One region of the Marisediminicola sp. LYQ134 genome, then DNA from elsewhere that is predicted to be linked to it. Evidence: predicted binding sites of a transcription regulator. Region 1 holds the regulator's gene; the other holds the start of a gene.
What was found. The regulator LexA, encoded in region 1, represses DNA repair genes until DNA is damaged. The targets are predictions, from matches to a motif close to TCGAACANNTGTTCGA.
Positions count from the first base shown of each region.

Region 2: ACLHIH_RS08200 (DUF222 domain-containing protein) is a predicted target of LexA. The motif match lies at 11,797-11,812, and genes of this name have one in related genera.

Region 1 covers NZ_JBKIWP010000001.1:1,248,264-1,263,780, reverse strand. The annotation lists gene miaB (tRNA (N6-isopentenyl adenosine(37)-C2)-methylthiotransferase MiaB) at 1-723, shown strand, start outside; gene miaA (tRNA (adenosine(37)-N6)-dimethylallyltransferase MiaA) at 723-1,658, shown strand; gene dapF (diaminopimelate epimerase) at 1,655-2,533, shown strand; gene ACLHIH_RS06040 (class I SAM-dependent methyltransferase) at 2,560-3,186, opposite strand; gene hflX (GTPase HflX) at 3,228-4,790, shown strand; gene lexA (transcriptional repressor LexA) at 4,742-5,434, opposite strand; gene ACLHIH_RS06025 (LysM peptidoglycan-binding domain-containing protein) at 5,754-6,137, shown strand; gene ACLHIH_RS06020 (histidinol-phosphate transaminase) at 6,184-7,275, shown strand; gene hisB (imidazoleglycerol-phosphate dehydratase HisB) at 7,330-7,935, shown strand; gene hisH (imidazole glycerol phosphate synthase subunit HisH) at 7,938-8,579, shown strand; gene priA (bifunctional 1-(5-phosphoribosyl)-5-((5-phosphoribosylamino)methylideneamino)imidazole-4-carboxamide isomerase/phosphoribosylanthranilate isomerase PriA) at 8,711-9,460, shown strand; gene ACLHIH_RS06000 (SseB family protein) at 9,460-10,233, shown strand; gene ACLHIH_RS05995 (DUF1844 domain-containing protein) at 10,276-10,644, opposite strand; partial or broken gene infC (translation initiation factor IF-3) at 10,914-11,468, shown strand; gene rpmI (50S ribosomal protein L35) at 11,994-12,188, shown strand; gene rplT (50S ribosomal protein L20) at 12,220-12,606, shown strand; gene ACLHIH_RS05975 (TrmH family RNA methyltransferase) at 12,682-13,512, shown strand; gene ACLHIH_RS05970 (amino acid ABC transporter ATP-binding protein) at 13,591-14,346, shown strand; gene ACLHIH_RS05965 (glutamate ABC transporter substrate-binding protein) at 14,417-15,292, shown strand; gene ACLHIH_RS05960 (amino acid ABC transporter permease) at 15,389-15,517, shown strand, end outside.
Region 2 covers NZ_JBKIWP010000001.1:1,714,350-1,729,866, reverse strand. The annotation lists gene ACLHIH_RS08255 (hypothetical protein) at 1-193, opposite strand, end outside; gene ACLHIH_RS08250 (hypothetical protein) at 632-994, opposite strand; gene ACLHIH_RS08245 (serine hydrolase domain-containing protein) at 991-2,130, opposite strand; gene ACLHIH_RS08240 (ArsR/SmtB family transcription factor) at 2,152-2,727, opposite strand; gene ACLHIH_RS08235 (Gfo/Idh/MocA family protein) at 2,836-3,831, shown strand; gene ACLHIH_RS08230 (isochorismatase family protein) at 3,873-4,457, shown strand; gene ACLHIH_RS08225 (MMPL family transporter) at 4,457-6,634, shown strand; gene ACLHIH_RS08220 (NAD-dependent succinate-semialdehyde dehydrogenase) at 6,631-8,097, shown strand; gene ACLHIH_RS08215 (TrmH family RNA methyltransferase) at 8,108-8,950, shown strand; gene ACLHIH_RS08210 (NUDIX hydrolase) at 8,994-9,461, opposite strand; gene ACLHIH_RS08205 (ABC transporter ATP-binding protein) at 9,529-11,490, opposite strand; gene ACLHIH_RS08200 (DUF222 domain-containing protein) at 11,830-13,224, shown strand; gene ACLHIH_RS08195 (MFS transporter) at 13,265-14,605, opposite strand; gene ACLHIH_RS08190 (aldose 1-epimerase family protein) at 14,745-15,517, opposite strand, start outside.

The DNA of each region.
Region 1 (15,517 bases):
CAGCTGCACATGCCGCTGCAGTCCGGCTCCGATCGCATCCTCAAGTCGATGCGCCGCAGCTACCGCTCGACGAAGTTCCTCGGCATCCTCGACAGGGTCCGGGATCGCATTCCGCACGCGGCCATCTCCACAGACATCATCGTCGGCTTCCCCGGGGAGACCGAAGAGGACTTCGCCGAGACGATGCGCGTCGTCGAACAGGCGCGGTTCGCAACGGCGTTCACCTTCCAGTACTCGATCCGGCCGGGAACCCCCGCGGCGACGATGGACGAGCAAGTGCCCAAAGCGGTGGTGCAAGAGCGTTACGAGCGACTCGTCGCCCTGCAGGACCGCATCTCGTGGGAAGAGAACACGAAGGTCGTCGGTCGCACCGTCGAGGTGCTCGTCGGCGCCGAAGGAAAGAAGGATGCTGCGACGAACCGACTCTCCGGCCGCGCCGAAGACAGCAGGCTCGTGCACTTCGAGGTGCCGCCGCACAGCGCCGCCCCACGCCCCGGCGACGTCGTGACCGTGACGGTGACCGACGCGAAGCCCTTCCACCTCATCGCCGACACGCTCGACGGCTCGCCGCTCGTCATCCGCCGCACGCGCGCGGGCGACGCCTTCGACCGGGCCGAGGCGGAGAGCTGCGGTGTGCCGACTCCGGCCGGAGCCACCGCGTCACCGGGAGGGGCGCCTCGCGTGTCGCTCGGGCTTCCCGGGATGCGCCCGACCGACGCCTGATGCTCGTCGCGATCGTCGGAGCGACCGGAACCGGGAAGTCCGATCTCGCGCTCGATGTGGTCGAGCGTCTCGCGGCACGCGGAAGGCGCGCGGAGATCGTCAACGCCGACGCGATGCAGCTCTACCGCGGCATGGACATCGGCACGGCCAAACTGCCCGTCGCAGACCGGCGAGGTGTTCCGCACCACCTTCTCGACGTGCTCGACGTCACCGATGAGGCCACCGTCGCTCGCTACCAGAGCGAGGCGCGATCCGTCATCCGGCGACTCGAGGGTCGGGGAGACGTCGCGGTGCTCGTCGGCGGCTCGGGCCTCTACGTCTCGTCGGTGCTCTACGATTTCGAGTTCCCGGGCACGGATGCGCGCATCCGCGAGGCGCTCGAGGCCGAACTCGTCGAGCGTGGCCCCGGGCTCCTGCACGCTCGATTAGCCGTGGTCGACCCGCCCGCAGCAGCGGCGATCGGGGCCAGCAATGGTCGTCGCCTGGTCCGTGCCCTCGAGGTCATCGAGATGACGGGGAAGCCGTTCGGGTCGGGGCTCCCCGACCCGAGTGCCTTCTGGACAGACACTCGTGTCGTCGCGGTCACCGCGGAGCGCGCGACACTCGTCGAACGGCTCGACGAGCGGGTGCACTCGATGTGGCGGCGCGGTCTCGTTTCGGAGGTCGAGGGTCTGCTCGAGAACGGGCTCGACCGGGGAGTGACGGCGAGGCGGGCGATCGGCTACGCGCAGGCCGCCGAGCAGATCCGGGGCACCCTCACTCGCGAGGCGGCGATCGATCAGACGCAGGCACTCACCCGCAAGTATGCGAGACGACAGGTCGGCTGGTTTCGACGGTATCCCGCGACCGTGACCGTCGTCGGGGGTGAGCCGGCCGTCGGGGAGACCGTCGTGGATGCCCTCGTCAGCAGCGGCCTCAGTAGCATGGACCGGTGAGCCCGACACTGCACTTCACCAAAGGCCATGGCACGGGCAACGACTTCGTGCTCTTCAGCGACCCCGAGGGGTCGATCGAGCTGGAGTCCACGCAGCTCGCGGCCATCGCCGATCGGCACTTCGGCGTCGGGGCCGACGGCGTCATCCGAGCGGTGCGATCGGAGAACCTCGAGGCGGGGGCCGCCGCCCTCGCGGAGGACGACGCCGCGGAGTGGTTCATGGATTACCACAACGCCGACGGATCGCCGTCGGAGATGTGCGGAAACGGAATCAGGGTCTACGCCAGATATCTCGTCGACAACGGTCTCGCCGAACTGGGGCCCGGCGACACCCTCGTCATCGGCACGCGCGGGGGAGTGCGCGACGTCCAGAGCAACCGTTCCGGATACCAGGTCGATCTCGGTCGCTGGTCACTCGACGGAGGCGAGCCTCTCGTCCGCGCGAAGAATCTGCAGGTGGCGCGCCCGGGGCTCGGGATCAACGTCGGCAACCCCCACGTCGTCGTCGCGCTCGCGAGCGATGACGAACTCGAGAGCGCGGATCTCTCGTTCGTCCCCCTCGTCGAACCCGAGTTCCCCGCGGGAGTCAACGTCGAGTTCGTGGTGCCGCGTGAGCCCATGGTGCTCGACGGGGTCGGGCGCATCCGCATGCGCGTGCACGAGCGCGGCAGTGGAGAGACGCTCTCGTGTGGAACGGGTGCCGCGGCAGCGGCCCTCGCGACACGGCACTGGGCCGGCCCGGGGGCACCGAATCAGTGGAAGGTCGAGGTGCCGGGAGGCACCCTCGGGGTGCGGATGTTCGCGACCGAAGACGGAGAACACGTCGCCCTCTCGGGGCCGGCGGAGTTCTCGTTCGAGGGCGAGCTCACGATCTGATCGATGTATCGATCGACCGGGTCGGTTCAGAGGTCGGCGGGCAGAACTCGTCGCCGCACGCGCAGCACCCGGTATCCCTTGTGGGTTGCCGCGCGTGAGACGGCGAACCCGTCGGAGAGCTCACCGTCGAGCCACCGGTGCAGCGAGTCAGAGCCGAGGTTGCGCTGCACGACGAGCCACGCGTCGGACTCGGGTGTCAGGCGCGGAACCCAGCGCAACAGCAGGTTGTGCAGCTCGTTCTTGCCGACGCGGATGGGCGGGTTCGACCAGATCGTGGTGAAACCGAGATCGTCGGGAACATCCTCGGGGCGGCAGGCGTTGATATTGTCGAGGCCCAGCTGGTCGGCATTGCGCCTCACGAGATCGAGCGCACGCTCGTTGACATCGACAGCCCACACCGTCGCCCGCGGAGATTGCAGAGCCAACGTGTAGGAGATCGGACCCCATCCGCATCCCAGATCGAGGAGGTTGCCTCCCGGCGGAGCCGGCGGCACGTTCGCGAGCAAGACGGATGTTCCCGCATCGATGCGGTCGGGGCTGAAGATGCCCCCCGCGGTCGACACGTCGTGCGGGGTGCCGTCGATGGTCACCCGGATGCGACGGAGAGCAAGCTCACTCTCGGGATTCGCCGAGAAGTAGTGCTCGTTAGTCATCCCGAAAACCTACCCAAATACGAAGAGCTAAGGTTAACCCAATGACTGAAGTACACCCTTCCGAGCGAGACGACGACGTCATCGCCCGCGTACTCGCCAACTCGTCGTCGCGACCGGCCGGTCTCAGCCTGTTCGGGAGCGGTAGCGCGCAAGCCCTCCAGCAGACCGGAGCGTCGGCGACGACAGATGACGACCACGACGGCGACCAGTTCGATAGGGAGGATCGCCAGGCGCTGCGCCGTGTCGCGGGCCTCTCGACCGAACTCGACGACGTCACCGAGGTCGAGTATCGCCAGTTGCGCATCGAACGCGTCGTGCTCATCGGCATCTACTCGCAGGGCGGCGTCGTCGAGGCCGAGAACTCGATGCGCGAGATGTTCGCTCTCGCCGAGACGGCCGGAGCCGTCGTGCTCGACGGTCTCCTCCAGAAGCGTCCTCACCCCGACCCGAGCACCTACTTCGGTAAGGGCAAGGCGGTCGAGCTGCGGGATGTCGTCGCGGCGACCGGGGCAGACACCGTCATCGTCGACGGCGAGCTGGCTCCGAGCCAGCGTCGCGCGCTCGAAGACGTCGTGAAGGTCAAGGTCATCGACCGTACCGCGGTCATCCTCGACATCTTCAGCCAGCACGCGAAGAGCCGTGAGGGCAAGGCGCAAGTCGAACTCGCTCAGCTCGAGTACCTGCTGCCGCGGTTGCGCGGGTGGGGTGAGTCCATGTCGCGTCAGGCCGGTGGCCAGGTCGGTGCCGGAAACGGCATGGGTTCGCGCGGTCCGGGTGAGACCAAGATCGAGCTCGATCGCCGCCGCATCCACACGCGGATGGCGAAGCTGCGCAAGCAGATCGCCGGCTTCGCGCCGTCCCGCGAGGCGAAGCGCGCGAACCGGGTGCGCAACGACGTGCCGTCTGTCGCGATCGCCGGATACACGAACGCCGGCAAGTCGTCGCTGCTCAACAGGGTGACGCGGGCGGGCGCTCTCGTGGAGAACGCGCTCTTCGCGACTCTCGACACGGCCGTGCGCAAGAACGTGACGGCCGAGGGTCAGGCGTACACCCTCACCGACACCGTCGGATTCGTGCGCAACCTCCCGCACCAGCTCGTCGAGGCCTTCCGGTCGACCCTCGAGGAGGTCGCGGACGCCGACGTCATCGTGCACGTCGTCGATGGATCGCATCCGGATCCCGGGAGTCAACTCGCGACGGTGCGCGATGTGATCGGCGACGTCGATGCTCGCCACCTGCCCGAGATCGTCGTCTTCAACAAGGCAGATCTCGTCGACGACGATCAGCGCCTCGTGTTGCGCGGTCTCGAGCCGAGTGCGGTGTTCGTGTCTGCGCGGACGGGCGAAGGCGTCGAGGAGCTACTCGAGCGCATCGCCGAAGCGATCCCGTCGCCGTCGGTCGAGCTCGATCTGCTCATCCCCTTCGATCGGGGGGACGTCGTCACGCGCTTGCATGACAACGGCGTCGTTCTCGACACCCGCTACGACGAGAACGGCACGCGGATCCACGTGCTCGTCTCGGAGGAGGTCGAGGCTCAGGTGGAGCAGTTCACCGCTCAGACCGAGCGCAGCACCGCGACGACCTTGCCGAGCACTTCGGCGTAGTCACCGAGGATCGGCGCGAAGGCCGAGTTGCGCGGGAGCAACCAGGTGTGGCCGTCGCGCTGCTGGAACACCTTGACGGTCGCTTCGTCGTCGAGCATCGCGGCGACGATGTCGCCGTTCTCCGCGGTCTTCTGCTGGCGGACGACGATCCAGTCCCCGTCGCAGATCGCGGCGTCGACCATCGAGTCTCCGACGACCTTCACCATGAACAGGTTGCCTTTGCCGACGAGCTGGCGGGGGAGGGGGAAGACCTCGTCGACCTGCTGGTCGGCGAGGATCGGCACTCCCGCCGCGATGCGACCGACGAGGGGGACCATCGCGGCGTCTCCGACGGGGGTCGGCGCGTCGGAGACGACGGGGACGTCGGGGCGTTGCAGGTCGATGAGGATCTCGAGTGCGCGCGGTCGATTGGGGTCGCGGCGCAAGTAGCCGCTGAGCTCGAGCTGATTGAGCTGATGGGTGACGCTCGAGAGCGAAGCGAGCCCCACCGCATCGCCGATCTCGCGCATGCTCGGCGGGTAGCCCCGGCTCGAGACCGATCGGGAGATCACGTCGAGGATCGCGAGCTGCTTGTCGCTCAGACTCTTGCGGCGCCGGGTCGACGGCTTGTCCGCTTGCGGTGATCCCTGCTCGGTGTCGACCACGTCGTTCCCCTCGATGTGCACCTCGTGCGCCGTGAGAACGGCGAATGTCGGTGGCTCCTGATGGTCTGTCTTCAGACAATCGAAACTGTATCCATTCGACGGTCGCTTTCCAAACGTCTATTCGAGCGTGTTGCGCTAATTCGTTACCACACTTTCGAATATCGGCTTGATCTGGCGAGTATTCGAAGATATGTTCGGAACACGGGTTCGCATCCGGCTCTCCCGGCCGAGTGTCGGGTGCGACACCCGCCCACCATCACGAGCAGCACCTCCGAGAACACGACCCGCGAGTGATACCCCGACCTGAAAGGCAAGAACCATGAGCGCAGCGACTGGTATTGCTCCCCCCGCATCGTCCGCATCGTCCGCACAGGCACGGTCGGGGCGCGTGCCGCAACGCAGACTCCGTCTCACGAGGCGCGGTCGCGCGGTGTTCACGACTCTCGTCGCGGCACCGATCGTGCTCGCCGCGGGAGCATTCGCTCTCAACGGCGGAATGGCGACGGCGTCGAACGAAGACGGAGCCGACGTGGTCTTCGTGCAGGTCGAGAGCGGCGAGTCACTGTGGGAGCTCGCCGTCGGGCTCGCGCCCGAGGCGGACCCCCGCGAGGTGGTGTCCGACCTCGTGCACTTCAACCAGCTCGACTCGGCCGACGTTCAGCCGGGGCAGAAGCTCGCGGTTCCCGCCGCCTACGCTCGATAGTCGAGGGGCATCAGTCGTGGGGCATCGACAGCCCTAGTCTTGATCGGTGACTTCGCTCAACGACCTCCCCATCCGCGATGACCTCCGCGGCCTCACCCCGTACGGTGCGCCCGAGTCCCGAGTGCCGATCGCTCTCAACGTCAACGAGAACACCCACCCGATCCCGGAGTCGGTCGCCCACGGAATCATCAGTTCGATCGCTGCGGCGATCCTGTCTATCAACCGCTACCCCGATCGCGAGTTCGTCGCATTGCGCACGGCGCTGGCCGACTACCTCGGTCACGATCTGACCGCAGAGAACATCTGGGCGGCCAACGGGTCGAACGAGGTCCTCCAGCAGATCATGCAGGCGTTCGGTGGACCGGGCCGCTCCGTGCTCGGCTTCCCTCCGACGTACTCGATGCACTCGATCATCGCCTCGGGCACGGGCACCCGCTGGGTGTCGGGCGAGCGAGACGCCGACTTCGAGATGTCGCCGGCGACGGTGGTCGAGTGGATCGAGCGCACCGACCCCGACGTCGTCTTCCTGTGCTCACCCAACAACCCGACCGGAACGCCCGTGTCGATCGAAACGATCGACGCGGCGTATTCCGCGGCGCGGGGCATGGTCGTCGTCGACGAGGCCTACTCGGAGTTCTCGCCCGAGGGCGAGCCGTCGGCGCTCACACTTCTGCCCGGCCGCGAGCGGCTCATCGTGTCGCGCACCATGAGCAAGGCGTTCGCTTTCGCCGGTGCGCGCGTCGGCTACCTCGCGGCCGACCCCGCCGTGACCGACGCGCTCCGGCTCGTGAGGCTGCCCTACCACCTCTCCGCCCTCACGCAAGCGGCCGCGCTCGCGGCGCTCGAGCACGCCCCGGAGATGCTCGCGATGGTCGACGACATCCGCACCCAGCGTGATCGGTTGCTCATCGAGCTCGCGGCCCTCGGGTTCACCCCGTGGCGCAGCTGGGGCAACTTCGTTCTCTTCGGGGGAGTCGACGACCCCCACGCGGTCTTCACCGACCTGCTCGATCGCGGCATCATCATCCGCGACCTCGGCATGCCCGGACACCTGCGGGTGACGGCCGGCACCGAGCGTGAGACGACGGCGTTCCTGACCGCCCTCGCCGAGGTGACGGGGCGTTCGCGCGAGGCGTGACCGGGAGCGCGCGCTTCGCGGTCCGCGCCGAGTCGCGCTCGGTAGGATTGCCCCATGGCACTTGAGCGCACAGCGCACCTCACCCGCGAGACGAGCGAGTCGAGCATCGACCTCACCCTCGACCTCGACGGAACCGGTATCGCCGACATCCAGACGTCGGTGCCGTTCTTCGACCACATGCTCACCGCGTTCTCGAAGCACTCCCTCATTGACTTGCGCGTGCGCGCGACCGGTGACGTCGAGATCGACGTGCACCACACCGTCGAAGACATCGGAATCGTGCTCGGCAAGGCCATCGGGCAGGCTCTCGGCGACAAGCACGGCATCGCCCGGTTCGGTGACGCCCACGTTCCGCTCGACGAGGCCCTCGTGCGCGCGGTCGTGGATGTCTCGGGGCGGCCCTTCCTCGTCCACTCCGGCGAGCCGGACGGCTTCGAGTTCCACCTCATCGGCGGTCACTTCACCGGATCGATGGTGCGTCACGTCTTCGAGGCGATCACCTTCCATGCCGCTCTGACCGTGCACGTCACCGTGCTCGGGGGGCGCGACCCTCACCACATCGCCGAGGCGGAGTTCAAGGCGTTCGCGCGTGCCCTGCGCACGGCCGTCGCGGTCGACCCCCGAGTCACCGGCATCCCGTCGACCAAGGGAGCGCTCTAACCGTGGGTGCTCCCACGGTCGTTGTTCTCGACTACGGCTCGGGCAACGTGCACTCCGCCGTCAAGGCACTCGAGTTCGCGGGTGCCGACGTGACGCTCACGTCCGACCGTCGCGCCGTGCACGAGGCCGACGGACTCCTCGTGCCCGGCGTGGGCGCGTTCGGCGCCGTCGCCGACGCGCTCGCGGAGGTGCGCGGTGCCGAGCTCGTCGACCGGAGGCTCGCCGGATCGCGCCCGGTCTTGGGCATCTGCGTCGGCATGCAGATCATGTTCGAGCGCGGTGTCGAGCGGGGCCTCGAGTCGGACGGCCTCGGTGAGTGGCCCGGAGTCGTGACCGAACTGGATGCTCCGGTCCTCCCGCATATGGGCTGGAACACCGTGCGCGCCGGCGCCGACTCCGTTCTCTTCGACGGCATCGCCGACGAGCGCTTCTACTTCGTCCACTCCTACGCCGCGCGGGACTGGACGCTCGAGACGATGCCGCCCTTCACCCCGGCGACGCTCACGTGGGCGCACCACGGCACCGATTTCCTCGCGGCGGTGGAGAACGGACCCCTGTCTGCGACGCAGTTCCACCCGGAGAAGTCGGGGGATGCGGGCATCCGTCTGCTCGCGAATTGGATCGCGAGCCTCCGGAAGAACTAGGCTCTGGTGCCTGTCGGCACGAGTCGCGCCACGCGCACCCTGACCGACGTCGTCGGAGCCCTGCTCACCGCGACCGAACCCAGACCCAACCCGAACCGAGTTCCGCGTGCGCGGGCTCCAGAGAGAGCGACATGAGCGAGTTCAACCAGACCCCGAGACTCACGCTGCTTCCCGCGGTCGATGTCGCCGGCGGTAAAGCGGTGCGGCTGACGCAGGGCGCGGCCGGGAGCGAGACGAGCTACGGCGACCCGATCGACGCCGCCGCGGACTGGGCGAGTCAGGGAGCCGAGTGGATCCACCTCGTCGACCTCGATGCCGCGTTCGGGCGCGGGCACAACAACCACGTCATCAAGAAGGTCATCAAGCAGGTCCGCGGTTCGGTGCTCATCGAGCTCTCCGGCGGCATCCGCGACGATGAGAGCCTCGAGGCGGCGCTCGCGACGGGAGCCAAGCGCATCAACCTCGGCACGGCCGCTCTCGAGAACCCCGAGTGGGCCGCCCACGTGATCGCCGAATACGGCGAAGCGATCGCCGTCGGCCTCGACGTGCGGGGAACGACCCTCGCCGCTCGCGGCTGGACGCAGGAGGGCGGCGACCTGTGGCACGTCTTCGACCGTCTCGAGCACGCAGGCTGTGCCCGCTACGTCGTCACGGACGTGACGAAGGACGGCACCCTCCAGGGCCCGAACCTCTCGCTGCTGCGTGAGGTCGCCGACCGCACGGACAAGCCCGTCATCGCCTCGGGAGGAATCTCGAGCCTCGACGACATCGCCGACCTGCGCGAACTCGTGCCGAACGGCGTCGAGGGAGCCATCGTCGGCAAGGCGCTCTACGCGAAGGCGTTCACTCTCGCGGAGGCGCTCGACGTCGCAGGCGACTGATGCCCGATCACGGCGGCCAGGCAACCGATTCCGCCGGCACCCCGTGGGCGGGCCGGCAGTTCGACCACAACCCGTTCGGCGGTGACGACGGCTCGGCGTCGCCCGAGCTCGTCGCCGCTCTCTCCGCTTTCCGTCGGGGAGAGACGGGCGAGGATGTCGTCGTCGACGCGATTCGCGCGGCACGGTTGCTCGCCCCCCTCGTCGCCACTCTCGGCGAGAGCGAGTCGGGAGAGCACGGTCTCCTCGTCGACAAGTCGGCGGAGCTCGCGATCGTCACGGTCGCGGGGCCCGACGGGCGCCGGGTGCTGCCGATCTTCACCTCCGTCTCGGCGATGGCGGCGTGGAACCCCGCCGCTCGGCCGGTTCCCGTCTCCGCGGATCGCGCGTGCCTTGCCGCGGCGAGTGACGGCACCGAGCTCATGGTTCTCGACCCGACGAGCGACACCGAGTTCGTCGTTCGAAGGCCGGCTCTGCGAGCCATCGCCGAGGGCGCGGCATGGATCCCGAGCCACCGGGATGCCGACGTGCACGAGGCGATGCGCGCGGCGGTCGTCGACGTCGCGAGCGTGCGCGGCATCCGTTTCGCGTCGGGCGACCCGGTGTCCCGGCTCGCGGGCCCCGAGCTCGCGGTCACCCTCGAGCTCGCGCCGGGGCTCGACTCCGACGCGCTCTCCGTCGTGCTGACCCGCGTGAGTGAGGCTTGGAGTCGATCGGAGATCGTGGCGCTGCGGGTCGACAGTCTCGCCGTGACCCTCGCCGCGGCATCCCCCTGACGCGATTGCGTGCGCGAGCACCGGTGCCGGGCACCGGTCTCGTCAGGTGACCGGACCGGTGTACTTCTCTCCCGGGCCCTTTCCCGGAGCGTCGGCGATGCTCGACGCCTCGCGGAACGCGAGCTGCACCGAGCGCAGTCCGTCGCGCAGGGCTCGAGCGTGCTGGTCTCCGAGGTCGGGCGCCGCCGCGGTCACGAGGCCCGCGAGGGCGTTGATGAGCTTGCGTGCCTCGTCGAGGTCGAGTTGGGTCGCGGGGTCGTCGGCGAGACCGCACTTGACGGCCGAGGCACTCAGAAGGTGCACGGCCACGGTGTTGATGACCTCGATCGCGGCGACATCGGCGATGTCGCGAGCGGCGCCGTCCGACCCGTCGTCGTCGACATAGGCGTGTTCGTGCGGGCTGTCGCTCATCAGGGGTTCCTCTGCTAGACTTCTGTCGGCTCCGAGCCTCTACGGCTCGGATACGAAAGTGGAGATTCTCCCACCCGCGCTTACCGCTTCTTCAGGTTACCGGGTTGTTGGCACCCCGCCGACGTGCATGCGAGTGCACCGAGGTAGCCAGGGCGCCGTGCCAGAACCACCAGAGAAATGCGGGTCGAACCGCAACGGATCCGGTTGGTGCTGCGTGCGAATCACTCCTTTCGTCGAAAGCCATCGACATCACGACCAAGGAGTCACGCATCAGCGATCCCCGTACCAATGACCGAATCCGCGTTCCGGAAGTCCGACTTGTAGGCCCAGGTGGCGAGCAGGTCGGCGTCGTGCGCATCGAAGACGCTCTGCGTCTCGCCCAGGAGGCCGATCTGGATTTGGTTGAGGTTGCTCCCAATTCCAAGCCTCCCGTTGCCAAGATCATGGATTTCGGCAAGTTCAAGTACGAAACCGCCCAGAAGGCGAAAGAAGCGCGCCGCAACCAGGCGAACACGATCCTCAAAGAGGTGCGGTTCCGTCTCAAGATCGACGTGCACGACTACGAGACGAAGCGCAAGCGTGCCGAGGGGTTCCTCAAGGCGGGCGACAAGGTCAAGGCGATGATCCTCTTCCGCGGCCGTGAGCAGTCGCGCCCCGACCAGGGTGTTCGTCTTCTCCAGCGTTTCGCCGAAGACGTCTCGGAGTTCGGCTCGGTCGAGTCGACCCCGACGATCGATGGTCGCAACATGGTCATGGTCATCGGCCCGGCGAAGAACAAGTCGGAGGCGAAAGCCGAGGCCGAGGCCAAGCGCGCGGCGTCGAAGCCGCCTCGCGGCGACAAGCCGCCGGCGAGCGACAAGACCTACGGTTCACGCACGGATGCTCCCGTCGACGAGCCTGCTCCCGCAGCACCCTCGAGCGCACCGACCGCTTCCGCGGCACCCGCTTCTGCTCCGGCCAAGGCTGCGCCCGTCACGTCGGCCCCGAGCAGGGACGTCCCCGCGAAGGCGGCTCCGGCACCCGCCGCGGCTGCACCCGCTGCTGCTGCGAAGCCCGCTGCTGCTGCGAAGCCTGCTGCTGCCGCTCCGGCGAAGCCTGCTGCCGTGGCGAAGCCTGCCGCTGCTGCTCCGGCCAAGCCGGCCGCTGCGGCGAAGCCCGCTGCCGCGGCTAAGCCCGCCGCAGCCAAGCCGGCCGCGGCAGCCCCCAAGCCCGGCGCCGCGAAGCCCGGTGCCCCCAAGCCCGCGAGCCCCGGAGCATCCGCTTCGAAGCCCGCTCCCACGACTGCATCGGCCGACTCATCGTCGGCTGAGGCCGACGCCCAGTAATACGAAGAACACGAGGAGATCCACATGCCCAAGATGAAGACCCATTCCGGTACGAAGAAGCGATTCAAGGTCACCGGAAGCGGAAAGGTCATGAAGCAGCAGGCGGGAATGCGTCACAACCTGGAGGTCAAGTCCAGTGTCGTCACGCGTCGCCTGAACCAGGACAAGGTGCTGGCTCCGGCCGACGCCAAGGTCGTCAAGCGCCTCCTCGGCAAGTAACCCGCAGCCCCGATTCCAAGGATTTAGAACAATGGCAAGAGTCAAAAGGGCGGTCAACGCCCACAAGAAGCGTCGCGTCATCCTCGAGCGCGCCTCCGGTTACCGTGGACAGCGTTCACGCCTCTACCGCAAGGCCAAAGAGCAGCTCATCCACTCGTTCGTGTACTCGTACCGCGACCGTCGCCAGCGCAAGGGTGACTTCCGTCGCCTGTGGATCCAGCGCATCAACGCCGCGGCTCGTGCCAACGGCATGACGTACAACCGCTTCATCCAGGGTCTCGGCCTCGCCGGAATCCAGGTCGACCGTCGCATCCTCGCCGACCTCGCGGTCACCGAGCCCGCGACGTTCGCTGCGATCGTGGCGACGGCCAAGGCCGCGCTGCCCGCCGACACGAGCGCGCCGCGCACCGCGGCGTAAGCACTGCGCCTGCTGTCGGGCTCGATCCTCGCGCGCCTCCCGCACGAGGGTCGAGCCCGCCCATAGGCTGTCGACATGATCGACAACCCCCGTTCACCACGAGTGCGCGCGGTAGCCAAACTGGCTAAGAGAGACGCCCGGTCGCAGACCGGGCTTTTTCTCTTAGAAGGGCCGCAAGCCGTCGCCGAGGCTCTGACCTTCCGACCCGACCTCGTCGTCGAACTCTTCGCGACACCGACCGCCCTCGAGCGGCACGCAGACATCGCGACAGCCGCGGCAGACGCCGAGATCACCGTCGAATACGTCACCGAAGCGGTGCTCGATTCGATGGCCGACACGGTCACGCCCCAGGGGGTCGTCGCGGTCTGCCACCAGTTCCCGACGTCGATCAAAGACATCCTCAAGCCGGATGCCGACGGGGCGGGCCCGAAGCTCATCGCGATCCTCGAAGAGGTGCGTGATCCAGGTAACGCCGGAACCATCGTGCGTGCGGCCGACGCGGCCGGTGTCGACGGCGTCATCTTCAGCGGGCGCAGCGTCGACCTCTACAACCCCAAGGTCGTGAGGTCGTCGACCGGATCGATCTTCCATTTGCCTGTCGCCGTCGGCGCCGAGTTCGAGTCCGTCGTCGAGCGGGCTCGCGCCGCCGGTCTGCAGATCATCGCGGCAGACGTGAAGGGTGACGATCTGCTCGACGCCCGCGAGCGCGGGGTGCTCGACATCCCCACGGCGTGGGTATTCGGAAACGAGGCGCGCGGACTCACCGACGAGCACCTCGCCTTGACCGACCGGGCTCTCACCGTGCCGATCTACGGTCATGCCGAGTCGATGAATCTCGCGACGGCGGCATCCGTGTGTCTCTACGAATCGGCGTTCTCTCAGCGATCTCGCCGGCAAACCCCCTAGCACATTTGCGGATTACACTCGTGTTACGACTGCGGGCGCGGTTTGGCTCTCGTTCTCCGCGTGTGGTTGGGTAGCGGCATGGAGCAAGCACACGGCAGTGATTCTCTCGTGGTCATCGACCGTGTCAACAAGCATTTCGGCGCTCTGCACGTGCTCAAAGACATCAGCACCACCGTCACGCGCGGCGAGGTCGTCGTCGTCATCGGGCCGAGTGGCTCGGGCAAGTCCACACTGTGCCGCGCGATCAACCGACTCGAGACGATCGACGACGGCACCATCACGATCGACGGCAAGCACCTCCCCGAGGAGGGCGCCGACCTCGCCAAGCTGCGGGCCGACGTGGGGATGGTCTTCCAATCGTTCAACCTCTTCTCGCACAAGACCGTGCTCGAGAACGTGACTCTCGGGCCGATCAAGGTGCGCAAGATGTCGAAGAAGGCCGCCGAGGAGCGGGCCATGGCTCTCCTCGAAAGGGTCGGGGTCGCCAACCAGGCGAAGAAGATGCCGTCGCAGCTCTCGGGTGGTCAGCAACAGCGCGTGGCGATCGCCCGCGCCCTCGCGATGGAGCCCAAGGTCATGCTCCTCGACGAGCCGACCTCCGCTCTCGACCCCGAGATGATCAACGAGGTGCTCGACGTCATGGTCGGCCTCGCGAAAGACGGCATGACGATGGTCGTCGTGACCCACGAGATGGGGTTCGCGCGCAAGGCCGCGGACCGTGTGCTCTTCATGGCCGACGGCAGCATCGTCGAAGAGGCGACGCCGGAGAAGTTCTTCACCGACCCGCAGACCCCGAGGGCGAAAGACTTCCTCTCGAAGATCCTCACGCACTGACCTCGCCCTCCGACCTCAGCCACCGCGGGTGACTGACACCGCAGCACCACACACAGCACAAGGAGAAATCATGAGACTGAGAAAAGGACTGCTGATCACGGCCGTAGCCGCCGTCAGCGTGCTCGGCTTGAGCGCCTGTTCCGATTCCGAAGCCGGCGCACCCGAGCCCGAGGTCGAAACCGACGCCGAGTTCGAGGCGGGCACGACGATGGCCGAACTCAACGAGGCGGGAACCATCCGCATCGGCACGAAGTTCGACCAGCCGCTCTTCGGTCTCATGGGACCGGACGAGGTCCCCGTCGGATTCGACGTCGAGATCGGCAAGCTCATCGCGGCCGAGCTCGGTATCGCCCCCGAGGACATCGAGTGGTCCGAGGCGATCTCGGCCAACCGCGAGCCCTTCATCGAGAACGGCGAGGTCGACCTCGTGATCGCGACGTACACGATCAACGACGAGCGCAAAGAGGTCATCTCGTTCGCCGGGCCGTACTACAACGCCGGTCAAGACCTTCTCGTGACGGCGGAGAACAGCGACATCGAGGGCCCCGAGTACTTCGAGGAGAACCCCGACGCCGTCGTCTGCACCGTGAGCGGATCGACGTCCGAGGCGAACATCGCCGAGTACACCGACAACGTCATCACGACCGCCGGATACTCCGATTGCCTCGAGCCGCTGCGCACCGGCAACGCCGACGCGGTCACGACCGACAACGTGATCCTCGCGGGTCTCGCCGACAACAGCGACGGAGAGTTCGTCGTCGTCGGAAACCCCTTCACCGAGGAGCCCTACGGTATCGGTCTCGCGATCGACGACACCGAGTTCCGCGACTTCATCAACGACGTGCTCGAGGAGTCGTACGAAGACGGATCCTGGGCCGACGCCTGGGAGGCCACTGCGGGAGTCGTGCTCGACACCCCGGAGCCCCCGGCCGTCGACCGCTACTGATCCACTCGTGATCGTCGGCTCGCCCGCCTCGCGGGCGAGCCGACAGTCATGATCCGCGCACGACCCGACCCGAGACCCCACTGAGACGAGGACGACATGGATGCGGTGATCGACAATCTCGCGTTCTTCATCGACGGTTTCGGCCGCACCCTCGCGCTCCTCGGTATCGCGGGAATCGGCGCCTTCGCGCTCGGTGCTGTCGTCGCCGCGATGCGCATCTCGCCG
Region 2 (15,517 bases), 470 kb from region 1:
CGATCATCGCCACGCCGACGCGCGCAACGAGCGACCCGAGCGGGGTCGGCCGAGACACGTGCCGCGTCTCGCCCTCGAGCGACGAGTCGATCGTGACCACCACGCGCCTCGTCACCGTGATGGCGGCGGTCGCCGTGACCTCCGTCGTATCGACGACAGTCTGACGCGCGGGCCGGTCGAGAACAGTGTTCATGATGGTTCTCCTTTCTGCCGACCTCGGGAACCGGTCGGCGGGGCGACGCGCCCCGGCCGCTGCAGCAGCACGTTCGCATCCTGGGGGTCGGGCACGGACCGGGCAGACGGATGCCTGCGCGGCGGAGAGGGGCGACCGACGCACGACCGTGCGCTGCGACGGATGTCGCGGGGTCGGCCGCTGATCAGACAGCGGCGGGGAGCGTCGGCGAGACCGGAATGGTCAGGTGCCGAGACTGCTCGAGAGCGGGACTACGCGGGGAGCGTGCTGCTCAGGCGGCAGAGAACGGAGCGACGCAGGGGGCGATAGACGGCGTGAATGCGAACGTCATGGCGTGCTCCTTTCGGTGAATCGATGCGGTGCGAGCGGGTGCCCTGCGAACCGGGTCTGACAGTAGCAGCCGCGTGACGGCGAAGGGAAGAGGCAATCGAGACGGGTTCAGATGAGCACGATGCTCAAGCCGGCCCACAGCACGACGGAGAGCGAACCACCGATCAGGCGGTTGCGGCGGCTTGCGCCGGGGGCGGTGAGGGGAAGCGTCGGCCATCGCAGCACGGCACCGGCCGCGCCGATCGCGATGGCGACGACCGCGATCATCCACAGCCACCAGGGGAGAGGCGCATTGGCGGTGATCACCGCTTTCACCGCCACCGCGATGAACACGACCTCGACGAACGAGGTCACGAGCTGCACGCGGTCGCGCGGCGGTTTCTTGCCCGGGCGCCAGGACCGCACCGCGTAGGCGGCGGGAAGACCGACGAGCGCGGCGATGCCCGCGACGAGCAGAACGGTGACGATCATGATGCCGCCTCCCCGACGAGCTCGGCGTCGAGCAGATCGACGCCTGCGGCGTCGACGTTCGTCGCGCTGTCGACGACGACGAACGCCGCGCGCCCGGCCTCGCGGTCGAGGGCGAGCATGCTCGCGAACCCTCCCGTGCGGCCGTTGTGCCAGGTGACGACACGGTCGGGCTCGGCCGCGGCCCCGGGCTCGGTCGAGACATGCCAGGCGTAGCCGACCTCGAGGGCGTCGTCCACGGTCGACGACGGGTCGAGAGCCGCCGAGCCGGGTGCTGAGCCGTCGAGCAGCGCAGACGCCCAGATCGCCATGTCGCGCGGGGTCGAGCGGATGCTCCCCGACGGCGCATACGACCCGAGAGTCCACGCGTCGGAGTGGCGTCCGCCGGCGGTGAGCCCGGTGGGGGCGTCGGCGGGCAGATCGTCGGCCCGCTGCGGAACCGTCGTCTGCGTCATCCCGAGCGGACCGAGGATGCGGGCCTGCAGCAGCATCGCGTAGGCATCGGGATAGTCCGTCGTCGCCAATCCCGGGGTGCTTGCGACAGCGACAGCGTGCCCCAGAAGCGATATTCCCATGTTGGAATACGAGTAGTCGCCGCGCCCGCCCAGGGACTCGCTCCGCGCGTGGTCGAGAAGCTCGTCGAAGTCGTAGCCATACGGATCCGTTCCGAACGCGACCGAACGGTAGTTGGCGAGGATGGCCCCGAACCCGCCGGGCACACTCGGGAGGCCGGAGGTGTGCTGCGCGAGTTCCGCGAGGCTGACCTCGGCGATCGGGGCTCCCTCCAGGTCGAGGTACTCGCCGACCTCGTCGTCTGCAGAGACGTCGCCGCGCTCGATGGCGTCGGCGAAGAGTGCCGCGGTGAACGTCTTCGACACGCTGCCGATCTCGTACACGGTGTCGTCGGCGGCGCCGAAATGAGCGGTCGAGACCGAATCGCCGTCGACCACGACGACACTCGCCGTGCGGAGCGCCCCGGCGCTTTCGAGCATCGGACGACTCGCCTGAACGAGGTCGGGGTCGCCCGCGACGTCGGTCGACAGAGCGGGCCCGCGGGGAACCACGGCGACACCGAGAGCGACCACGGCGACGGCGACGGCGATCGCGAGGGCGCGGAGACGAAAGGAGGTCTGAGGCATGGCGGATGTTCCTGGTCGGGGTCAGTACAGACCGGCGGCGGTGAGGATGACGAGCAGCGGCACGAGCTTCGCCGCGGGGATCGAATAGCGTCCGCGACCGGGTGACTCGAGCCACCCCGCCGAGACGAGCTGGTTGACGTGATGGTAGATCTGGCCGGTGGTGCCGAACCCCTCGAGGGCGGCGAGCTCGGCGACCGTCGACGCCCCGTTCGCGACGACGTGCAGGATGCTCAAGCGCGTCGGGTGGGCGAGCGCGGAGATCGCGGGCGCGACGGTGTCCCAGTCGCGGCCGAGAAGTGTGTCGGTGGCGGCGCCGATCTGCCACTCCGCGTGCATCCCGGTCGGCAGGTCGACGGCCCCCGTGAAGACGACACCGCCCGGCGGCGGCAGTTCGGTCTTGAGCCGCGTGAGTGCCCAGAAGATCTCGGGGTCGAGTGCCGGCGCCGCGACGTCGCCCGCGCCGGGAGCCGCCGCAGCCCCCTGATCCGCCGCCGACAGGATGCCGGCGCCGTCGTCGAGGCGCTGCTCGAGCAACTCGATGCGGCGTTCCATCGCCGCGAGGCGGTCGACGAACGGATCGCTCTCGGTCCTGACCATGCTCAAATTCTACGGAATTACGTAATAAGCGCAAGAGGAGTGACGCCAGGTCGCGCTGGTAGGTTTCTGGAGGCGCTGCACCGCGCGGTCCGCACTGAGGAGGAACCCATGCCCGGAACACTTCGATGGGGAATTCTCGGCCCCGGCGGAATCGCCCGCCAGCAGACATCCGACCTGATCGGATCGGGGTTCTCGGTCGTCGCCGTCGGTTCCCGGTCGCTCGAGTCGGCGCAGTCGTTCGCCGACGAGTTCGGCATCGCGCGAGTTCACGAGGGCTACGACGCCCTCGTCGCCGACCCCGAGGTCGACATCATCTACGTCGCGACGCCGCACTCGCACCACTACGAGCACACCAAGCTCGCGCTCGAGGCGGGCAAGCACGTGCTCGTCGAGAAGGCCTTCACCGTCACGGGTGATCAGGCGCAGATTCTCGCCGAACTCGCCGAGCAGCGCGGTCTCGTCGTGCTCGAGGCGATGTGGGCTCGCTTTCTGCCGCACATGGCGCGCATCCGCGAGATCATCGCGGCGGGCACCCTCGGCGAGGTGCGCACCCTCCTCGCCGATCACAATCAGAAACTGCCGACCGACCCCGAGCACCGCCTCAACAACCCGGCCCTGGCCGGGGGCGCTCTGCTCGACCTCGGAATCTACCCCGTGTCGTTCGCGTGGGACGTCTTCGGAGCGCCGGACACGACTCTCGCCCACGCGGCGCTGACCGAGACGGGCGTCGACCGCCAGACCGCGATCACCTACGGGTACTCCGGCGGCCGTCAGGCCGTGCTGCACACGGCGCTCGACGCCCTCGGCTCGAACCGGGCGACCGTGATCGGCACGGAGGGCCGCATCGAACTGGACTCCGTCTGGTACAACGCGACGTCGTTCACCGTCTTCGACCGGGCGGGTACCGTGCTCGAGCGGTACGAGTCCGACATCACCGGTCGCGGCATGCAGTTCCAAGCGGCCGAGATGGAGCGCCTCGTCGAGAACGGTCTGCTCGCGGGCGAGCTCCTCCCCCCGTCGCAGAGCGTCGCCATCATGCGCTCGCTCGACGACATCCGTCACCAGATCGGCCTCGACTACCCGGCCGATATCATGGCGGTCTGACCCGCACGGCAGCGGGAACCACCTCGAGAGAACGGATTCTCGTGAGCAGAGCGCTCTTCATCATCGACGTGCAGAACGACTTCACCGAGGGGGGCGCGCTCGGTGTCGAGGGCGGCACTGCGGTCGCGGCGGGCATCACCGAGCTCCTCGAGCGGGCCGCGAGCGACTACGACCACGTGTTCGCCTCCCGTGACTGGCACGACGCCGTCGGTGACAACGGGGGCCACTTCGCTCTCGACGGTGCGACACCCGACTACGTCGTCACGTGGCCCGTGCACTGCGTCGCCGAGACCGAGGGCGCCGCCTACCACCCGTCTCTCGACACGTCACCGGTCACCGTCCACGTGACCAAGGGGCAGGGCGTGCCCGCGTATTCGATCTTCGAGGGCACGACGGATGCCGGCGAGACCGTCTCCGCCGCCCTCGAGTCGCTCGGCGTGACCGACATCGACGTCGTCGGTATCGCGACCGACTACTGCGTTCTCGCGTCGGCTCGCGACGCCCTCGACGCCGGTCGCCGCGTGCGCGTGTTCCGCGACCTCGTCGCGGGCGTCGCGCCCGAGTCGAGCGCGAAAGCGCTCGCCGACCTCGCGGACGCCGGGGCCGTCATCACCGAGTCGCGCTGATGCTCGGGCGGGGGCTCCGCGCTGTCATCCCGATCGTGCTGATTCTGGCCTGGCTCGCCGGCGCCGCGATCGGCGGGCCATACTTCGGCCGCATCGACGAGGTGTCGACGAACGACCAGACGAGCTTTCTGCCCGCGACATCCGAGTCGACGGTGGTGCAGGAGAGCCTCGGGGACTTCACCGACTCCTCGGCGATCCCCGCCGTCGTGGTGTTCGACCGCGACGGGGGGCTCACCGACGACGATCGGGCCTTCGCGGCCGACATCGCCGAGAGCCTCGGTGATTTCGAGGGGGTCGTCGACGGGGCATCCCCCGCCATCGAGTCCGACGACGGTGAGGCGTTCCAGGTGTTCGTGCCGATCTCCTCCGAGGGGTCGGCCGACATCATCGACGCCATCCGGGTCTACCTCGAGACGCAGACTCCCGACGGGCTGACCCACTTCGTCACGGGCCCCGCGGGGTTCACCGCCGACATCGGCGCGGCGTTCAGCGGCATCGACGGAATCCTGCTCCTCGTGGCGCTCGGTGCCGTGCTGCTCATCCTCCTCGTGGTCTACCGATCACCCCTCCTGCCCTTCCTCGTGCTCGGCACGTCGCTCTTCGCTCTCTCGGTGAGCATCCTCCTGGTCTGGCAGCTCGCTCGCGCCGAAGTCGTGACCCTCAACGGCCAAGTGCAGGGCATCCTCTTCATCCTCGTGATCGGGGCGGCGACCGACTACTCGCTGCTCTACGTCTCCCGCTATCGCGAAGCCCTCGAGACCGTCGAGTCGAGGTGGGATGCCACCGTGCTCGCGTTCAAGGGCAGCCTCGAGCCGGTGCTCGCGTCGGGAGGCACCGTGATCGCGGGTCTCCTGTGCCTGCTGCTCTCCGACCTCAACTCGAACAAGGCGCTCGGGCCCGTCGCGGCGATCGGTGTGGCCCTCTCGATGCTCGCGTCACTCACCCTCCTTCCCGCGCTGCTTCTCGTCGCCGGACGGGCGTCGTTCTGGCCCTTCCGACCGCGGTTCGACGCGACGCTCGCGCTGTCGTCGATCTCTCCGACGACCCGCCCTCGTCGAGCGCGCGGAGTCTGGGGTGGCATCAGCAGGCTCATCGCCGCCCGCGCGCGGGCGGTGTGGGTCGTCGCGACCCTGCTGTTGCTTGTGGCGTCGATCGGCGTGCTGCAGTTGCGCGCCGACGGTGTGGCGCAGAGCGACCTCGTGCTCGGGCAATCCGAGGCCCGCGACGGTCAGGAGGTGCTCGGCGAACACTTTCCCGGCGGATCGGGGAGCCCCGCATTCATCCTCGGATCGGCCGACAGCATCGACGACCTCGCCGACGCCGCTCTCGACGTGTCGGGTGTCGACTCCGTGGTCGCCGTGTCGGACGACAGCCCGAGCGGCACCGTTGCCGCCGGATCGGATGCGGCGGTCGGACCCGCGGGAGGCCCGCCCGGCGAGCCGACCGTCGTCGACGGCACCGTGCTGCTGCAAGCGACCCTCGCGGTCGCGCCGGACTCCACGGAGGCCGACCGGGCGGTCCTCGACCTTCGGGACGCCGTGCGGTCGGTCGACGACGGCGCCCTCGTCGGCGGAGTGACGGCGACCGCCGTCGACACCGATCGCACCGCCATCCACGACCGCACCCTCATCATCCCGATCGTTCTCGTCGTGATCCTGCTCATCCTCATGCTCCTGCTGAGATCGATCCTCGCCCCCGTGCTGCTCATCGCGAGCGTCGTGCTGTCGTTCGGCGCGGCCCTCGGAGTCTCCGCGCTCGTCTTCAACGGGGTGCTCGGGCTCCCCGGTGCCGACCCGTCTGTTCCGCTGTTCGCGTTCGTGTTCCTCGTGGCACTGGGGATCGACTACAACATCTTCCTCATGACGAGGGTGCGCGAAGAGAGCCTGCGTCTCGGCACGCGCGAAGGGGTTCTGCGGGGGCTCTCCGTGACGGGCGGCGTCATCACGTCCGCGGGCATCGTGCTCGCGGCGACGTTCGCGGCGCTCAGTGTCATCCCCATCCTGTTCCTCCTGCAGATCGCGTTCATCGTGGCGTTCGGCGTGCTGCTCGACACCCTCCTCGTGCGCTCGCTGCTCGTGCCCGCGCTCGCCTACGACATCGGGCCGCGCATCTGGTGGCCCTCCGCGCTCTTACGAGCGAATGACCGCGCCCGATCTCCCGAGGAGACCCGATCATGACTGTGACCGAAACCGCACTACTCGCGGGTGTTCCCGACAGGCTCTTCATCGGCGGCGAGTGGGTCGAGTCGACCTCGGGCCGGGCCATCGAGGTCCGGGACCCCGCGACAGGGCTCGTGCTGAAGACCGTGGCGGATGCCTCCGTGGCCGACGGTGCTCGTGCGCTCGACGCCGCGGTCGCCGCCGCGCCGTCGTGGGCCGCGACACCGGCGCGCGAGCGCGGCGAGATCCTCCGCCGGGCCTTCGACCTCCTGCAGGAGCGCCGGGAGGAGTTCGCTCTGCTCATGACGCTCGAGATGGGCAAACCCCTCGCCGAGTCGCGCGGGGAGGTGACCTACGGCGGCGAGTTCCTCCGCTGGTTCGGCGAGGAGGCGGTGCGCATCGCGGGCCACTACGGCCCCAACCCCGAGGGCACCGGAACCATGGTCGTGAGTCACCGTCCTGTGGGTCCGTGCTACCTCATCACCCCGTGGAACTTCCCGCTCGCGATGGCGACCCGCAAGATCGCGCCCGCGATCGCCGCCGGGTGCACGTCTGTCGTGAAGCCCGCCGAGCTCACCCCGCTCACGACGCTCCTCTTCGTGCAGCTGCTCGCCGACGCGGGGCTGCCCCCGGGGGTCGTCAACGTCATCACGACGTCGACCGCGGGAGACGTGAGCGAGCCGATCATTGCCGACCCGCGCCTCCGCAAACTGAGCTTCACGGGATCGACCCCCGTGGGTGTCTCACTCCTGCGGCAGGCCGCGGGGGGAGTGCTGCGCACATCCATGGAGCTCGGCGGCAACGCACCGTTCGTGGTCTTCGACGACGCCGACCTCGACAAGGCTGTCGAGGGGGCGCTGCTCGCGAAGTTCCGCAACGTGGGTGAGGCGTGCACCGCAGCCAACCGGTTCATCGTGCACGAGTCGGTGGCGGAGGAGTTCGCCGAGAGGGTCACCGCGGCCGTGAGCGAATTCGTCGTCGGTCGCGGCACCGACGACGGCGTGCGCATCGGCCCGCTCATCAACGACGAGGCGGTCGCCAAAGCGGGAGCGCTCGTCGACGACGCCGTCGCGCGCGGGGCGACGGTGCGCACCGGGGGAGCAGCGCTCGAGGGCGACGGAACGTTCTTCGCCCCGACGGTGCTCACGGGTGTGGCGCGCGGGAGCGACATCCTGCGCGAGGAGATCTTCGGTCCCGTTCTCGCCATCTCGACCTTCGCCGATGAAGCCGAGGCCGTCGCGATGGCGAACGACACGCAGTACGGCCTCGTGAGCTATGTCTTCACTCGCGATCTCGCACGCGGACAGCGGATGATCGACGCCCTCGACACGGGGATGATGGGGCTGGGCGTCGGGGTGATCTCGAACGCGGCCGCCCCCTTCGGTGGCGTCAAGCAGTCCGGGATCGGGCGCGAGGGCGGGGCGCTCGGCATCCACGAGTACCTCGAGACCAAGTACACGCTCATCGCGCCGGCGTCGTGAGGGTCGCGCCGTGAAGGTCGTCGTCGAACAGGTCGACTCGATCGACGACCCCCGGCTCGCCGACTACGCGCACCAGACGGATGTCGCGCTCAAGAAGTCCCGCGGAAGCGAGCACGGCCTCTACCTCGCCGAATCCCTCCTCGTGATGCAGCGCGCGCTCGCCGCAGGGCACCGGCCGCGGTCGGTTCTCGCGCTCGGCGGGTCGGTCGACGACGCGGTCGCGGCGCTCGAGGCGAAACCGGGCGGTGCGGATGTCGACGGTCCCGGCGACGTCGTCGTGCCCGTGTTCTCGGGGCCCGGTGACCTCCTCGAACAACTCACCGGCTATGTGCTGCATCGCGGTCTCATCGCCTCGATGCATCGCCCAGCGCTCCCAACGGTCGAGGCCCTCCTCGCTGATGCGCGTCGCGTCGTGATCATCGAGAACGTCGCCGACCCGACCAACGTGGGGGCGATCTTCCGCTCGGTAGCCGCGATCGGGGCAGACGCGGTGCTCGTGACCGACCGGTGCTCCGACCCCTTCTACCGCCGCGCCATCCGCGTGAGCATGGGCACCGTGCTGCAGGTGCCGTGGGGGAGGGTCGGCGCGTGGCCGGCGACGAAGGAGCTGCTCGCGGCATCCGGATTCCATGTCGCGGCCCTCGCGCTCCGCGACGACTCGGTGACGCTGCGCGCCTTCGCGGCACGAGCCCCCGAGCGAGTGGCGCTCGTGCTCGGCGCGGAAGGCGACGGTCTCACGCCCGAGGCGCTCGATGCCGCCGACACGATCGTGCGCATCCCCATGGCGCACGGCATCGACTCGCTCAACGTCGCCGCGACAGCCGCGGTGGCGATGTACGCCCTCGCCGACTGAGGCTCCGCGCGCCCCGCGACGGTTCGGGGCGAGTCGGGGCGGGCTAGATCTCGAAGCGCGTCTCGACCCGGTCGTCGACGGCTGCCGAGAGCCGGCCGAGCATGTCGTCGGACATCGGCGGCAGGTCGTCGAGGGTGAACCAGCGCGCCTCGAGGTTCTCACCGTCGGCCGGGGCGGGGGTGCCGGACACCCAGCGCATGCGGAACGTGAGATCGAGGTACTGGCTCTCGTCGCCGTTCGGGTAGACGATCGGCTCGGTCACGCCGATGCGCGCGAGCCGCTCGGGCACGGCGACGACGTCGGCCTCCTCGAGGGTTTCGCGCGCGGCGGCGACGGCCGGTTGCTCGCCGGGGTCGATGATGCCGGTGACCGGGGTCCAGGCTCCCGTGTCGGAGCGACGCACGAGCAGCACCTCGTCGCCGCGGATCACGACGGCCGTGACACCGCTGAGCCACAGTGGCGCGGTCCCGATCTTCTCGCGGAGTGCCAGGACGAAGTCGGGGGTGGCCATGAGAAAAACTGTAGCGCCGCGCGAACGCAGGGCGCGTCGAAGAGTGGTCTCGGAGCCTGTCGGAGGGCTACACGAGCAACTGGTGCTTCGCGAGATCCTTGTAGAGCGGTGTTGAGACGACGAGCTCCGAGTGCGTGCCCACCCCCACGACACGACCGTGGTCGAGCACGACGATCTGGTCGGAGTCGACGACCGTCGAGAGTCGATGGGCGATGACGATGAGCGTGCGGTTCTCGGCGACCGCGTCGATCGCCTCGCGCAGCATCTGCTCGTTGAGTCCGTCGAGTGACGACGTCGACTCGTCGAGGAGCAGGATGGGCGGGGCCGCGAGAAGCGTGCGGGCGATCGCGAGACGCTGGCGCTCGCCACCCGAGAGCATCACGCCGTCTTCGCCGACGGGTGCGTCGAGTCCGAGCTCGTTGCGGTCGAGCACCTCGGTGAGGTTGACGTCGCGCAGCACGCGCACGCAGTCGTCGTCCGACGCGTCGGGTGCGCCGAGCTTGAGGTTCTCACGGATGGTGCCCGCGAGCACGGGGGCGTCTTGTTCCACGTAGCCGATCTGGGCGCGCAGCTCGGAGCGGTCGAGTGCACGGAGATCGGTGCCCCCGAGCCTGATGACGCCGGAACTCGGGTCGTAAAACCTCTCGATGAGCGCGAGGATCGTGCTCTTGCCCGCGCCGGAGGGGCCGACGAGCGCCGTGCGCTTGCCTCGGGGTGCGGTGAACGAGACGCCGTGCAGCACGGTGCGGTCGCGGGTCGGGGGAAGATCCGCGGCCGGTGCGGTGGGTGTGGTCGGGGCCGGGGGTGCGGCGGAGGTCGCATCCGCGGTGCGGGGGGACGAGACATCCGTTCCCTGCGGGGCACCGGCCGCCGAGTCGGTCGGGGCGGCGCTCGCCGCATCGGTTTCGGGTGCGAGCTCGGTGTAGGTGAACTCGACGTTCTCGAACGCGAGCGCGTCGTCGGAGTCGACCGCGGGGGAGGCGCTGCGGGCGATCGCGGCGTCGCCCTCCGTCTCGCTTGGCAGGGCGATGATCTCCTGGATGCGGCCCAGGGCGCCGAGGGCCGAGTTGACCGATGTGATGGCGCCGAACGCCTGACCGAGCGGGCCGATCATGAGGAAGAGGAACAGGATGAATGCGACCAGGTCGGCGACCGTGATGTCGCCGTTCGCGACGCGGAACCCGCCGACCCCGAGCACGACGAGGAACGACACCTGCAGGGCGATGCCGGCGATCGGCACGACGAGAGCGGAGATCCTCGCGACACTGATTCCCATGCGCCACGCGCCCTCGGCGTGCTTCTCCACTTCGGCGATCTCGCGGGCGGCGGCGTTCGACGCGCGGATGGTGCGCACCGCGCTGATCGACCGCTCGACGGCTGCCGCGAGGTCGCCGACCTTCTCTTGCGCTTTGCGGCTCGCGACACGGATGCGAGCGCTCAGCGTCACGACCGTGATGACCGACGCGGCGATCACGAGCACGGTGAGGCCGAGGAGGATCGGGTCGAGGATCGCCATGGCGATGAGAGCCCCGACGAACGTGAGCGACCCACCGATGGCCTCGACGAGGCCCTGGGTGAGAACGGCGCGCAAGAGCGTCGTGTCGGAGCCGACCCTCGACACGAGGTCGCCGGTGCGGCGCACGTCGAACTCGCTGATGGGCAGGTTGAGCATGCGAGACACGAGCCGGCGACGGCTCGACAGCACCACGCCCTCGCCCGTGCGCTGCAACAGGTAGTGCTGGAAACCGCTGATGAGACCGGATGCGACGACGAGCGCCACGAGCAGCCACACGATGAGCTGCAGGGAGTCACCAGCCTCCACGATCGTGATCACCTGGCTCACGAGGAGCGGTTGCGCGAGCGACGCCGCCGCGCCGAGCACGCTCAGGATGATCACGAAGACGAGCACGCGGCGATGCTCGAAGAGGTAGGGCAGCAGTTGCGAGAACGTCGCGCGCGGGCCCGAATCGGCCTGGGGGCGACCGAAGAGGGAGCGACGCGGGCGAGGCGGGTTCTGCTGGGAAGTCATCGAAGCTCTCTGGGGATCGTGCCCGGTGCGCGGCGGTGGGTGCGTGGTGTCGGCTGCGTGGTGGTGGACTGGGCGATGCAGTGGCAGGCAGGGCTGGACGGCTCGGAGGCGACCGGCTCCGGACCGGCCGGCTCGGGCCGGGTCGGCATCACCCAGGCGCGCCGGTGCCAGCGTATCGGCGCGGGGTGCGCCCCCGTGGTGAGTTCGCTGAGGGCGAGAGGCGGGTCGAGTACTCGTCCTCGCGAAAGACTCCTCCTCCCCGCCCCCTGTGGAGAACCCACTCTCCGCAGACGATTCGTTCTTCTTTCGAACACCCGTTCGATTCGGGAGAATTGATGCATGCCCACCCTCTCCGCCGCTCTCCTCGATCGGGCCGCTGTGGTCGCCGATCTCGGCGGCACGGCGGAGTCGATCGCCGCTCTCGACCACGCTGATCTGACGGCGGCCGTCGAGTCCGTCGCGGCGCTGCAGCACAACGTCGACCAGTTCGCCGCTCTGATCGCGGGGGAGGTCGCGCACCGGTCGCGCCCTGAACTCGGTCACCAGGGACTCGCCCAAAAGGCGGGTTTCGTGAGCCCGGTCGCGATGATCCAGCGTGTGGCGCACGTGAGCCGCGCCGAAGCCACCCGCCTGGTCGAGACCGGATCTTTGCTCGCCGAAGCCGCGTCCGCGGGCGCGCCGCCAGTGGGGGGCAACGACGGTTCCGCCCCACCGTCGTGGCGCGACGCTCTCGCCGCGGCCGTGACGTCAGGTGCCCTCTCGCTCGATGCGATGGATGCGATCCGGCGGGTGTTCTCCGAGATCACCGGCGTCGACGAGATCGTGCTCGAGGACGCTGCAGACGACCTCATCGCCGCGGGACCGGGTCTGACCCCGGAACAGCTCTGGCGCCGTGCGAGGCAGGTGCGTGGTCTCCTCGATGCTGACGGGATCGAGCGTCGGGAGAAACAGCACCGCGACCTGAGGACGGTGCGCACCTGGTGGGACAACGCGACCGGAATGCACTGCGGGTCCTGGCGGCTCGCCCCCGAGGACGGCGCTCTCGTCGCCGAGGCGTTTGCGCAGATCCTGTCACCGCGGCGGGGTGGTCCCCGGTTCGTCGACCCGGCCGCGCGTGCGACCGCGGAGGAGTTGCTGAACGATGGCCGCACCGACGAGCAGGTCAGTGCCGACGCGTTCGTCGACCTGGTGCGCCTCGCGGTCGATGCGGATCCGGGCACCCTGTTTGGCGGGCGCCGCCCGGCCGTGCGGATCGTGGTGACCGCGGACCGGCTCGAGGGCAGGACAGGTCCAGGGTTCATCGAGGGCCGCACCGACACCGTGTCGGCTCCGACGATCGAACGGGCGATCTGCAACACCGGAGTCATCAGCGTCGGCTTCGACCGCGACGGCCAGTGCGTGAACGTCGGACGGGACCGGCGCCTGTTCACGGAACGGCAACGGGTCGGGTTGACGGTCAGAGACGGCGGATGCCGGTTCCCCGGGTGCGAGAGACCTTCGTCGTATTGCGAGGCCCACCACATCAACCCGTGGGCTGGTGTCGAGGGCCGCACCGACATCGCTGACGGCATCCTGCTGCGTCGGAGGCATCATCTGCTGATCCGCGACAACCGGTGGCAGGTGCACCGAGACCGAGCCGACTACTTCCTCGAACCACCACCCTCGGTCGATCCGGGGCGGGTGTTCATTCCGATGCCGTCCCGGAGCCCGGTCGCCCATGAGATCGCGATGTAGCGATGTGACGACGCAACCCGGCCCGAACCGACCCGGACCCTCAGCTCACGTTCGAGGTGTACTCGAGGTCCCGCGTCTCCTTGCTCAGGATGAGCGCGACGAGCGTGATGGCCCCCATGACGCTCAGGTACACACCGACGAGCACCGGGCTCCCGTCGGCGAGACCCCAGAGCCACACCGCGATGAACGGCGCCACAGCAGCACCGAGGATGCTCGCGACGTTGTAGCTGATCGCCGACCCCGTGTACCGCACGTTCGTCGGGAACAACTCGGGCAACAACGCCCCCATCGGACCGAACGTCAACCCCATGAGAGTGAACCCGATCACGAGCAACGCGTTGACACCCACATCTCCACCCCCGAGGAGTGGCACGAACAGAAAACCGAAGACGATGATCGCGAGAGTCGTCACGATGAGGTGCGCACGACGGCCGAACCTCTCCGCGAGCGGACCAGACACGAGCGTGAAGATTCCGAAGAACACGACACCGACGATGAGCATGATGAGGAAGTCGTTGCGCGTGTAGCCGAGGCCCGCGACATCCGCATCGACCGGCGTCGTGCCGTACGTGAGCGTGTACGTCGTCATGAGATAGAAGAGCGTGTACGTCGCGAGCATGATGAACGTTCCGAGGATGAGCTGACGCCAACTCGACTTGAAGACTCGCGCGAGAGGCAGCTTCTCGACCTCACCCGACTCGATGACCTTCGTGAACGCGGGAGTCTCGATGAGCTTGAACCGCACATAGAGACCGATGATCACGAGAACGGCGCTCGCGAGGAACGGCACACGCCACCCCCACGACAGGAAGTCGTCTTCGGGCAGCGTGAGGTTGAGGATGAGGAACACGCCGTTGGCCACGATGAAACCGATCGGCGCACCGAGCTGCGGGAACGTGCCGTAGATGGCGCGCTTGCCTTCGGGAGCATTCTCCGTCGCGAGCAACGCTGCGCCACTCCACTCGCCACCGAGACCGAGACCCTGGGCGAAACGCATGATCACCAGAAGCGTGGGGGCGAGAACCTCCCAGCCGGGCGTGAGCGCCGTCGGGATGCACCCGATGAGCACCGTCGCGACACCCATCGTGAGCAGCGACGCCACGAGGGTGCCCTTGCGACCGATCCGGTCACCGAAGTGCCCGAACAGGATCGACCCGATCGGCCGCGCCACGAACGCCGCGCCGAATGCCGCAAACGACTTGAGGAGCGACATGGTCGGGTCGTCCCCGGGGAAGAACAGGATCGGGAACACGAGCACGGCCGCCGTCGCATAGACGTAGAAGTCGTAGAACTCGATCGACGTGCCGATGAGGCTCGCGAAGATGACACGAGAACGAGGATTGGTCTTGGCAGACGCGGTGGGGGCGGTGACGGACGACATGCAGAAACTCCGGACAGGCTGACGGGGCTGGACCGCCGGGCACGGGACCACCTGATGCGGGGTCGACGAGTGCGAGGCGAAAGAAGAGAGGCGGCCGTTCGTGACGGCCGCCAATCACCTTACGCTCATCTTCGAGGGCTCACAGCGCACTGATGCGCCACGACACCTCGTGCGTCGCCCCGGGCTCGAGCTCGACGACATCCGTCTTCGAGTTGAACGCGTCGGGCGGACACGTCATCGGCTCGACCGCGAGCCCGATGCGGCTGGGCTCGGGCGCCGGACGATCCGCGGTGTGGATCTGCACCCAGGGGCAGGCCTCGTCGAACTCGATCGCGACCCCGCTCCCCGCCGCGGTCGTGACGCGCACGGTCGCGCGAGGGGAGAATTCGAGCGACGTGTAGGCGTGATCGACGAAAGTGTCACCGATCACCCGCCCCCCGCGGAAGTCGAGGGTGCCGTCGAGAACCGAATCGACGGAGGCGACGCGGTCGGGGAGCAAACGGTCGCCCTCGGTGAGGAACACGTCTGAGGCCGACAGCTCGAGAGTCCAGTCGTCGACGATGCCCTCGCCCGCCACGAGGTACGGGTGCGCACTGCACCCGTAGGGCGCCGTCGTGTCGCCGACATTGGTCGCACCGATCGACTGCGTGAGACCGTCGCTCGACACCGTGAACGTGACCGAGACACGCACCCGGTGCGGATAGCCGACCTGCGGCGGGATGATCGCCGCGAGCGTCACCGCATCGCCGACGTGCTCCACGACCGAGAAGTCCACCCAGCTCACGAGCCCGTGGAGGGCGTGACCCCGCTCGGGTTCGGTGAGGGCGAGCTGCCGATCCTCGCCCGCGAACGTGTAGGTGCCGTCGATGATGCGATTGGGCCACGGGGCGAGCGTCGCACCGCGGAAATTGC